One region of the Bacillus jepli genome, then DNA from elsewhere that is predicted to be linked to it. Evidence: riboswitches for the same ligand, from Rfam matches in the RefSeq annotation. Region 1 holds a riboswitch; the other holds the start of a gene.
The links. A riboswitch is a leader RNA that binds a small molecule or an ion and turns the genes downstream of it on or off. The one in region 1 is predicted to bind FMN.

Region 1 (5,080 bases):
TTAGTACTATTTTAACAAATGTAAGGGAATTTTTCTGCTTCGACGAGTTTTACGAAGGAGTTGTAACAATGTGTTTTCTAAATGGAAAAAGGCGAATCATTGGGATTCGCCTTTTTACAAGATTTTCACATAGAATGTTCGAGATCGAGGACCATCAAATTCGCAAAAATAGATTCCTTGCCACGTACCCAGGAGTAAACGTCCATTTGTGACAATAACATGTTGCGATGCACCGACAGTACTTGCTTTCATATGAGCTGCGGTGTTTCCTTCCATGTGACGATCAAGCTTATGATGCCAAGGATATACCTCATCAAAACGGCGAATCATGTCACGTTTTACATCGGGGTCCGCATTCTCATTAATCGTTATCCCAGCTGTTGTATGTGGACAATAGACAATCACAGCACCCTCTCTTATCCCCTTTTCGTCAATAATGGCTTGAACTTTTTCTGTTACATCTACCATTTGGTCGCGATTATTAGTTTGTATACTGAGCTTGTGCAGCATGATTTATGTTTACCCTTCATCACATTATCCAAAGAATAAATCAAGGATATTTGATGTAGTAGAAGAATTCTTGTTGTAGAATTCAGAGTATCCGCAATTCTTACAATACACAACAGTAAAACGATTGTTTTGAATATCTAACATTTTAGTAAGTCCAGAACCTGTCATCAATACATCTTTCGTTCCAGCATTTGTGCTTCCGCATTTAACGCAGCCTTTACTTTCCATAAAATCATCTCCAATTTTAGTTTTAACACTATTGTTTACGAATTTATAGGAAAATAGTTTCAATTATTTTTTGTTATTTGTGTAAGTGCGTCCTCGATTGTTGGATAAGAAAAAATAAATCCTTCCTTATTCAGTCTTTCTGGAATAACCCATCTGCTCTTTAAAATTAATTCAGTTTCCGTTCTAATAAAAATCGCACCAAGTTCAAGAAGCCAAGCTGGGGATGGTAATCCGAATTTACGATTATATGCGTCTCGGAGATTATTCATTAACTCGCGATTTGTAATTGGATTCGAAGTTGAGCAGTTAAAGACTCCAGTTAGATGGGAATGATCACGTATATAAAGTACAATATTGAACAAATCTTCAATATGAATCCAACTGAATTTTTGACTACCAGGTCCCTGGATCCCACCAAGACCAAAACGAACTAAGTTTTTATATGGAATCATTACACCTCCACCGGCTCCAAGTACAATCGAGATTCTTAACGCTACCTGCCTCGTTCTTTGGAATTGATAAGAAAAAAAGGCTTCTTCCCATCTTTTTGCAACATCCACTGAAAAACCAGTACCTATTTCCCCAGATTCTTCTGTCATCGGTCTATCTTCAGCATGCCGATAGATCGTTGCTGTGCTGGAATTAATCCATAATTTTGGCGGATTTTTGCATTCTTCGAGGGCATTGCCTAATATTTTCGTAGTCTCCGTTCGAGAGAGGAAAATTTCTTGTTTATTTTTGTCGTTATATCTGCAATTGACTGATTTCCCTGCGAGATTGATAATCATCTCGGAGTCTTCAAGTGCTTGTATAATTCCTTCCCTATCATCCCAAGTGATGTTTGGGGCATTTCTTGAAATCACTTTTACTACATACCCAAGTTCAGTAAACCTTTTTAAAAAATAGGATCCCACAAAACCAGTACCACCTGCAAGGACGATTTTCTTCTTCATAGTTTTCATCCCCTTTTATCATTCTTTTACTAGTTTACCATTAACTAGGATTATGAAAAACGATTTTCAAAGATTTGAAATGAAATAGGACTTTCTCGACTTTGGTAGCTGTAAAAACAAAACAAGCACCCGCCCCCGGGTGCTTGCTATATCAACTCATTTATATCGACGCTTGTTTATTAATCCACGGGTGTAGACGAGTATACAACAACATGAAGATTGTTGCTACAATTAATCCTTTTAATATGTTAAATGGAAGAATTGCGTAAACCACCATTTTGAGTGTCTCTGGTGCTGACATGGCCGGGATATTCAAGAAAAAGTTGAATGCCGGTAGGAAGACATAGTAGTTAAGGACACTCATGATGATTGCCATCATCGCTGTACCGCCAATTAATCCAATTGTTAAGCCTAATTTCGTTTTTAATAGTTTAAAAATATAGTAGGTTGTGAGAACAAATATAATCCCTGCTACAAAGTTTGAAATATGACCAACAGGTACCCCAGTTTCACTTCCAGTGATGAAATAATCAATCATGTTTTTGAATAATTCAACCAGGATTCCGGCCATCGGTCCAAAAATGAGTGCTGCAAGCAATGCTGGAACATCGCTAAAATCGACGTTCAAAAAGCTTGGGAATGTTGGCAATGGAAAATTCAAAAACATTAAGATGTACGAAATCGTACTTAGCATTGCAATTGCCACAAATTGACGTAAAGGTATTTTCTTCATTTTTTCTTTCCTCTCCTCTTTTGTCGATCCACCTCAAAAGAAGAAAGGTTCAGCATTTAAGTCATACCCAAATAAAAACCCCCAAGAAATGGCTTCTTGAGGGAGTTAATGTAAAAGGCACGCTTAATAAACGTTCAATCATAGTAAAATTTTTGAACGCGCAGAACCTCCATCTTCTCCCATCCAGACTATACTGTCGGCTTTGGAATCGCACCAAATCCTGCCTTACGGCTCGCGGGCTTAGAGAGTAATCTCATCACCGCCGGTCGGGATTTTCACCCAGCCCCGAAGATAGATCAATATTTAGTTTCACTTTATAATATCAAGTTTTATATCCGTTGTGAAGCAATTTGCTTCAAATTGCCCAATTTAGGATTAAAGCCACAGCATAATCAGCAAAATACCCTTTAAAACTCATTTTCCATCGACAACTTCTTTTAAAATCTCATATGAACGCTTTTGTTTGTCCGGATCATAGATGTAAGAAACAGCCATAAGCTCATCGACATTATATTTTTCTTGGAAACTTGTCAATTGCTTGCGAATGGAATCTTTGCTGCCTAATAATGTGACACTAGACATGGATTTTGCCATTTCTTTTTCTTGTGCGTTCCAAAGTTCATCCATGTTGTCAACTGGTGGTTGTAATGGGTTTTGGGAACCACGTACAACGTTTAAGAAAAATTGCTGCATGGTTGTGATTTCTCGTTTCGCCTCTTCATCCGTTTCTGTTGCAATAACATTTAGGCAAACCATCATGTATGGTGAGCTTAAATATTCGGATGGTTCAAAACGTTTGCGATAAATGGAAATCGCCTCTTCCATATATCTAGGTGCAAAATGTGAGGCAAATACATACGGAAGTCCTAATTTTGCTGCTAAATAAGCAGAATCCGTTGAAGAACCAAGAATATAGATTGGTACATTTGTATCCACTCCAGGATAAGCTTTTACATACCCTTGGCTTTCCATCGGACCAAAGTAGGTGAGTAAAGCCTTTACATCATTAGGAAAGGTGTAAACAGAATCATTATTTGAACGTCTTAAAGCATTTGCTGTCATCATATCCGTACCTGGTGCTCTTCCTAGACCTAAATCAAGACGGTTTGGATAAATGGTCGCCATTGTACCGAATTGTTCAGCCACAACTAATGGTGAATGGTTTGGAAGCATAACACCACCGGAACCAACTCTAATTTTTTCTGTATGCTCTAAAGTATGTTTGATTAAAATGGACGTCGCAGAACTAACTAATGTTGGTGAATTGTGATGTTCCGCTATCCAGTATCGTGTGTATCCCATTTTTTCAGTCGTTTGAGCTAAATCAACCATAGCATCAATTGCGTCTTTCTGATTTTGCCCGTCACGAATTGGAGCAAGGTTTAAAACGGAGACGGGAATATTTATATTTGTCATGTGTATGACCTCTCTTCTATTATTTCATTACTATCTTATCAATTGTAAGTAAAGAAACAAACAATGTTGCTCGACATCGTTTACTTTCTAATATTGTATTATCTGCATGTTTGGTCTTATTCGTGATACCCCATTCAACAATTAGTAGGATTATATTAAAGCATAAAAACACTTTCTATTTGAGTAGAAAGAGTTTTTTATTGGTTGTAAGTTTTAATAGTAATAATGAAATAGGTAAAAACTAATTAGGTAAATTCAGGTTAAGGTGGAGTATTTATGCACTTTTTTGCCTCGCAAGACCATCTCACTGCTGTTGAATGGATACTCAGAGCAATCGTGGGCTTCGTGTTTTTTATCGTGGTAGCTAGAATGATGGGGCAACGAACTATTTCACAGGTCGGTCTTCTCGACTTTGTGATTGTCTTACTAATTGGAAATATAATGGCTCATCCATTATCAGATGAGAGGTTAGGTTTAACAGGGTCAATGATTACGATGACCGTAATCTTGATTCTTTACTTAATTGGTATTTTATTAAGTCTACGTTTACCTAGGATAAGAAAGTTGTTTATTCCTGCACCGATTCCACTAATTGAGAACGGAAAAGTGCTTTATAAAAATTTGAACAAAGCAAGGATTTCAATCGATGTTCTTTTATCCGAATTAAGGATGCATAAAATAGAAGAAATTCAGAAGGTTGCTTTAGCATCTTGGGAGCCTGGCGGATCTATATCAATCTTTTTAAAAAGTGAACACCAACCGTTAACTCCGAATTCCTTTAATGCTCCTGTCCAGCCATTTCATTATCCTAAGACCATTATTAAGGAGAAAAAGATAGACTATAAAGTCCTACAGCAAATTGGGAAAAATGAAGATTGGCTATTGCAAAAACTCCAAACAACCTCTAAGAATGTAACACTCAACGAAATTTTACTTGGAACAATATTTCTATATCAATAGAGAAACTTTGCATTCAAAATACTTCCTTTCCAAATTGGTCATACTAACCAAATGAACATTTTTGTATATTGGAGGACATTGGTTTGGAACATTCATGGCTCTCTCTAATTCCTTTTTTAATTGTAATCGGCATGGCGATTTGGTTAAAGGATATTCTACCTGGACTTGTTCTAGGATTATTAGTTGGTTCGATTCTTGTTACATCTGATTTATTAGCTGGAACACAGCAAGCAATAACTTATATCGTGACCACGTTATCAGACCCAACCAATATTAAAAT
Region 2 (5,080 bases), 520 kb from region 1:
GGTCCACATTCGCATTGGTTTGATCCGAATACATCTCCAGTTAAGCATTCTGAATGTACTCTCACTAGCATTGGTTCTGTTTCTTTAATCTCACCTTTAACAAGTGCAACATGTTCTTTTCCATCAATAAGACTTGAGTATCCAATCGCTTTGAAATCTCCATATTCTGTTGGTAATAAAACTTCAACTTCTCGTATTACAAGCTTTTCCTTTTGATTCCGATAACGAATCAATTCTCCAATCGTAATCATTTTTAGGTTAAATTCATCTGCAATTTTTCGTAAATCATGAACCCTCGCCATGGTTCCGTCCTCTTTTACAATTTCACAAATCACCCCAGCAGGTTCTGACCCACATAGGGTCGCTAAGTCAACGGCTGCTTCTGTATGACCTGCCCTGCGGAGAACTCCCCCTTCCTTTGCAATTAAAGGAAAGACGTGACCAGGTCTTTTGAAATCTGACGCTTTTGATTCTGGGTTCAGTAGCTCCATTATGGTTGTTGACCGTTCGATTGCACTTATACCAGTTGTTGTCGTTTTATGGTCAATACTCACTGTAAAAGCAGTGCCATGTGGGTCTGTATTATGCATAACCATTGGATCAAGATTTAATTTTTTCGCTAACGACTTTGAAATAGGCGTACATACGAGCCCACGGCCATGCGTGATCATAAAATTAATGATATCCGGGGTTGCTTTATCAGCAATTGCAATAAAATCACCTTCATTTTCACGATCTTCATCGTCACATACTATGATTACTTTTCCTTGTTTTAGGTCGGCAAGAGCATCTTCAATTGGATCAAACATTGTCGTTCCCCCTTTTTATTTAAAGCCATGTTCTTCTAAAAAGCTTGCGGTAATCTTTGATTTAGTTGCTTTTTCATTATTAAAAGATCGTTGCATGAACCGGCTCACATACTTCCCGAGCATGTCACACTCAATGTTTACAATGTCTCCTACACCTTTATTACGTAAAATTGTTTCTGATAATGTATGGGGAATCAAAGAGAGAGTAAATGTATTTTCTGTAAGACCGAAAATCGTTAAACTCGTCCCGTCTACCGCAACCGATCCTTTATGTATCATAAACTCAACAAGCTCTTCAGGTATTTCAATTTCATAGTACACAGCATTTCCTTTTGGTTCTTTTCGAACGATCTTTCCGATACCATCGACATGACCTGAAACGATATGCCCTCCAAAACGTCCACCTGCAGTCATTGCTCTTTCTAGATTGACAGCATGATTTCGCTCTAATTCACGTAAAGAAGTTGATTTCACCGTTTCTGGCATCACATCAACAGTGAAACCATCAGATGTAAATTCCGTTACAGTTAAGCAAACTCCATTGACCGAAATGCTATCGCCTAAGTTTACATCCTCGAGAATCTTTTTAGCTTGGATCACCATTTTAACCGAATCCTGTGACCCATTTATCGCTTTTACTTTCCCGATTTCTTCTACAATCCCTGTAAACATTTTTTCACCTCTATCTCGGTTCTGCTACGATTTTAATATCTTCTCCGAGTTGTTCCACAGATTTAATGGTTAATTGTAATGCATCATTAATAGATTCAATTCCAGTACCACCAATAGAAGTCGGGGCTAGTTTTCCACCTACTAATTTGGGTGCAAGATAGACGATAACTTGGTTAATTGCCTTTTCTTTTAAAAAGCTGCCATTCACTTCTGCTCCACCTTCAACAAAAATGGAGGATATCCCTTCTTCTGCTAGACGTGCAAGTAGAGTGTTAACTAAAATGTTAGACTCCTGCAATTGAATAATTCGAACACCCTTTTTATCGGAGAATTCATTCATTTGCTCTTCATTTACTTGATTCGTAACAATAATCCAGGTCTCTGCCTTGCCGTCATTGACAACTTTCGAATCTAGAGGTGTTCTTAGGGTTGAATCTAAGATGATTCGAATCGGATTTTTACCTGTCCCATTCGGAAGCCTTGTTGTTAAACTTGGGTTATCCACAAGCACTGTATTAACGCCAACAAGAATTGCATCATGAATACTTCTATATAGATGGACATCATTTCTCGCGTCCTCACCAGTTATCCATTTACTTTCGCCAGTAACTGTTGCTATTTTCCCATCTAAAGTGATGGCAGATTTCAAGGTTACATATGGGAGTTTTTTATCTAAAAAATGATAAAAAACTGCGTTTAATGCATCTGCTTGTTCTTTGCATACCCCGACTTCTACTTCAATTCCCGCTGCTTTTAATTTTGCGATTCCTTTTCCAGCAACGAGTGGATTTGGATCGGTCGTTGCAATAATTACCCTTTTCACATTGCTATTTATTAGTAAGTCTGCACATGGCGGTGTTTTACCATGATGACTACACGGCTCCAATGTTACATAAGCCGTAGCATTTTGGGCTTTTTCACCAGCCATCTTTATCGCATGGACCTCCGCATGCGGTTCTCCTGCTTTTAAGTGTGCACCAATGCCCACCACTCGGCCTTCGTTCACAACAACGGCTCCTACAACAGGATTTGGTGTAGTTTGACCGACACCTGCTTTTGCAACATTTATCGCTAAATTCATATAATCTTGATCTCGCACGTTATTTACACTCCTTTCTATTTATCATGTACAATTTACGAGAGTTCTTACTTTGTTCCTAAACAAAAAAGACCTCGGAAAACAATCCGGGGTCCTGGTCGATGTTATTCAAGCAACAGAATATGTATTTTTGCCCATACCAAATAAAGGTATAATGGACAAATTTTTTTCACATACCGTACTAACATCCTTCTCCCATCCAGACTTTAACTGTCGGCCTTGGATTCTCACCAAAGTCCACCATTTTAAATGAATTCTCATGGCATATAGCCTATCAACATTAGAATGTTAATAATAAAATGGGTCACGGGCTTAGAACAATTGTTCATCACCGTCGGTAAGGAATTTCACCTAACCCCGAAGGAAAATATTTTTTTCTTTTAGCGATGTAAATCAGTATAACATAAAGTACTCTTATTTTGTCGAATTTAATGCTTTACAATACAAATTATGTATTTTAGTGTTCATATGAATGATCCTACACAATAAACAACCAATAAATAACTCCCCATGCAATTGCAATGAATAGCAAAATAAAAAATACTGTCCATCTTCCTTTACCCAACTAGTTTCACCTCAAGATTCATTATAGGACAAACAAAAAGACACAACAAGAATGACCTGTTGTGCCTTAATCAAATACGCCTTGGCGTATTTGTGCCCGATTTTTTTAGGCCCACACGAGGTGGGTCACAAAGACGTTGCCACAGGAAGTGGCGTTCTTAGTCTTTGATCTTATGCTCGAAAATTTCCTTTAAAAAATCGTGGCATCCGCCGGAGGCTATAACTATATTCAGCAGAGGTTTGGGCTTTGCTGAATATAGTTATCTTACTCTTCCCAAACTTTAACTTCTTTCATTACATCGCCTTGTTTAATACGGTATACTGACTCCAATCCTTCAATCACTTGACCAAAAACAGTGTGCACACCATCTAAATGTGGCTGTGACTCATGTACGATGAAAAATTGGCTTCCACCAGTATCTTTTCCAGCGTGTGCCATAGACAATGCTCCTGGTACATGTTTATGTGGATTTCCTTCTGTTTCACATTTAATTGTATACCCTGGACCACCTGTTCCATTTCCACGAGGGCAGCCGCCTTGAGCGACAAAGCCAGGAATGACACGGTGGAATGTTAAGCCATTATAAAACCCTTCATTTGCAAGCTTTTCAAAATTTGCTACAGTTCCAGGTGCTTCATTTGGATATAACTCAATGACAATTTTTTCTCCATTTTCAAATTCAATGCTAGCTTTTTTCATTTGAAACCTCCACTTAATTTCTTTCGTCCATATGTATTGAACGAGTTTATTTTACTATAAATGGTTGGAATAATCCAATCTGAAAGGGGTGTTTTTCCATTATCACCGTCAAAAAGAAATAATAAGTGAAGAATAATGTATAATATGGACGATGGATCATCTTGTTTTTAAAAATTAAGGAGGAAACTAGTTTGAGATATAAACGTATACTCTCTTTTTTACTGTTGTTTTCACTCGTTTTCCCATCACTTAGCTTCGCGGACGCTACACCTGGAGATGTGATTATTACACTTGGTCAAGACCTAACCGAAACACAAAAAGAAGCAATTTTAAAAGAAATGAATGCACCAGAGAACCCACAGACTGTCGTTGTTACAAACGCGGAAGAACATCAGTACCTTGGAAACTATATACCAAAGGCTAGAATCGGAAACAAAGCATTATCTTCTGCATCGATCACTATTGGAGAAAAAGGTTCTGGGCTAGATGTAACCATTTCAAAACATATTACACTAATTACAGAAGAAATGTATGCAAATGCATTAATTACGGCTGGTGTGAAAGATGCAACGATTTATGTAACTGGACCTTTCGATGTTTCTGGAACAGCCGCATTAACTGGAATTATTAAAGCATACGAGGTTTCTTCAGATCAAGTTATTCCTGAGGATGTTAAGCAGATTGCCAACGAGGAAATGGTTGAAACTACAAAATTAAGTGAAAAAATTGGTGCAGACGATGCTGCGGCATTGATGGCAAAAATTAAGGATGAAATCGCGAAAAACGCACCGAAAAACGATCAAGAACTTCGAACTATTATTGTAAATGCTGCGAATGACTTAGGAATTACGTTAACAGATGCCGACATCGATCGACTAATGGATCTTTTTAAAAAGCTAATGGATCTTAATATTGACTGGAATCAGGTTGGTGAACAACTAAATTTAGCAAAAGAGAAACTAACAAACTTCCTAGAATCTGAAGAAGGACAAAGCTTTTTAGATAAACTTAAAGAATTTTTTGTTAGCCTAATTGATGCCATTAAAAATCTTTTTAAATAGCCATAATGAAAACCCACGAAATTTCGTGGGTTTTTTACGTTCCATTTATTCTACTATCTTAGATTTTAGTGGAATATCTAGTCTTACTAAATCTTCGTAACTTTCACGTTGAACCACAAGCTGTGCCTCACCATTCTCTACAAATACAATGGCAGGTCTTGGGATACGGTTATAA

Region 2: another riboswitch for FMN. It lies ahead of ribD (bifunctional diaminohydroxyphosphoribosylaminopyrimidine deaminase/5-amino-6-(5-phosphoribosylamino)uracil reductase RibD); the one in region 1 lies ahead of ABC371_RS17565 (ECF transporter S component).

The regions. Positions count from the first base shown of each region.
Region 1 covers NZ_JBDFMO010000001.1:3,425,805-3,430,884, reverse strand. The annotation lists gene ABC371_RS17580 (secondary thiamine-phosphate synthase enzyme YjbQ) at 115-510, opposite strand; gene ABC371_RS17575 (zinc ribbon domain-containing protein) at 535-738, opposite strand; gene ABC371_RS17570 (TIGR01777 family oxidoreductase) at 798-1,691, opposite strand; gene ABC371_RS17565 (ECF transporter S component) at 1,852-2,424, opposite strand; FMN riboswitch at 2,592-2,721, opposite strand; gene ABC371_RS17560 (LLM class flavin-dependent oxidoreductase) at 2,839-3,840, opposite strand; gene ABC371_RS17555 (DUF421 domain-containing protein) at 4,117-4,800, shown strand; gene ABC371_RS17550 (Na+/H+ antiporter NhaC family protein) at 4,884-5,080, shown strand, end outside.
Region 2 covers NZ_JBDFMO010000001.1:2,907,638-2,912,717, reverse strand. The annotation lists gene ABC371_RS14845 (bifunctional 3,4-dihydroxy-2-butanone-4-phosphate synthase/GTP cyclohydrolase II) at 1-809, opposite strand, end outside; gene ribE (riboflavin synthase) at 825-1,481, opposite strand; gene ribD (bifunctional diaminohydroxyphosphoribosylaminopyrimidine deaminase/5-amino-6-(5-phosphoribosylamino)uracil reductase RibD) at 1,492-2,562, opposite strand; FMN riboswitch at 2,764-2,949, opposite strand; gene ABC371_RS14830 (peptidylprolyl isomerase) at 3,410-3,844, opposite strand; gene ABC371_RS14825 (DUF1002 domain-containing protein) at 4,036-4,905, shown strand; gene lysA (diaminopimelate decarboxylase) at 4,951-5,080, opposite strand, start outside.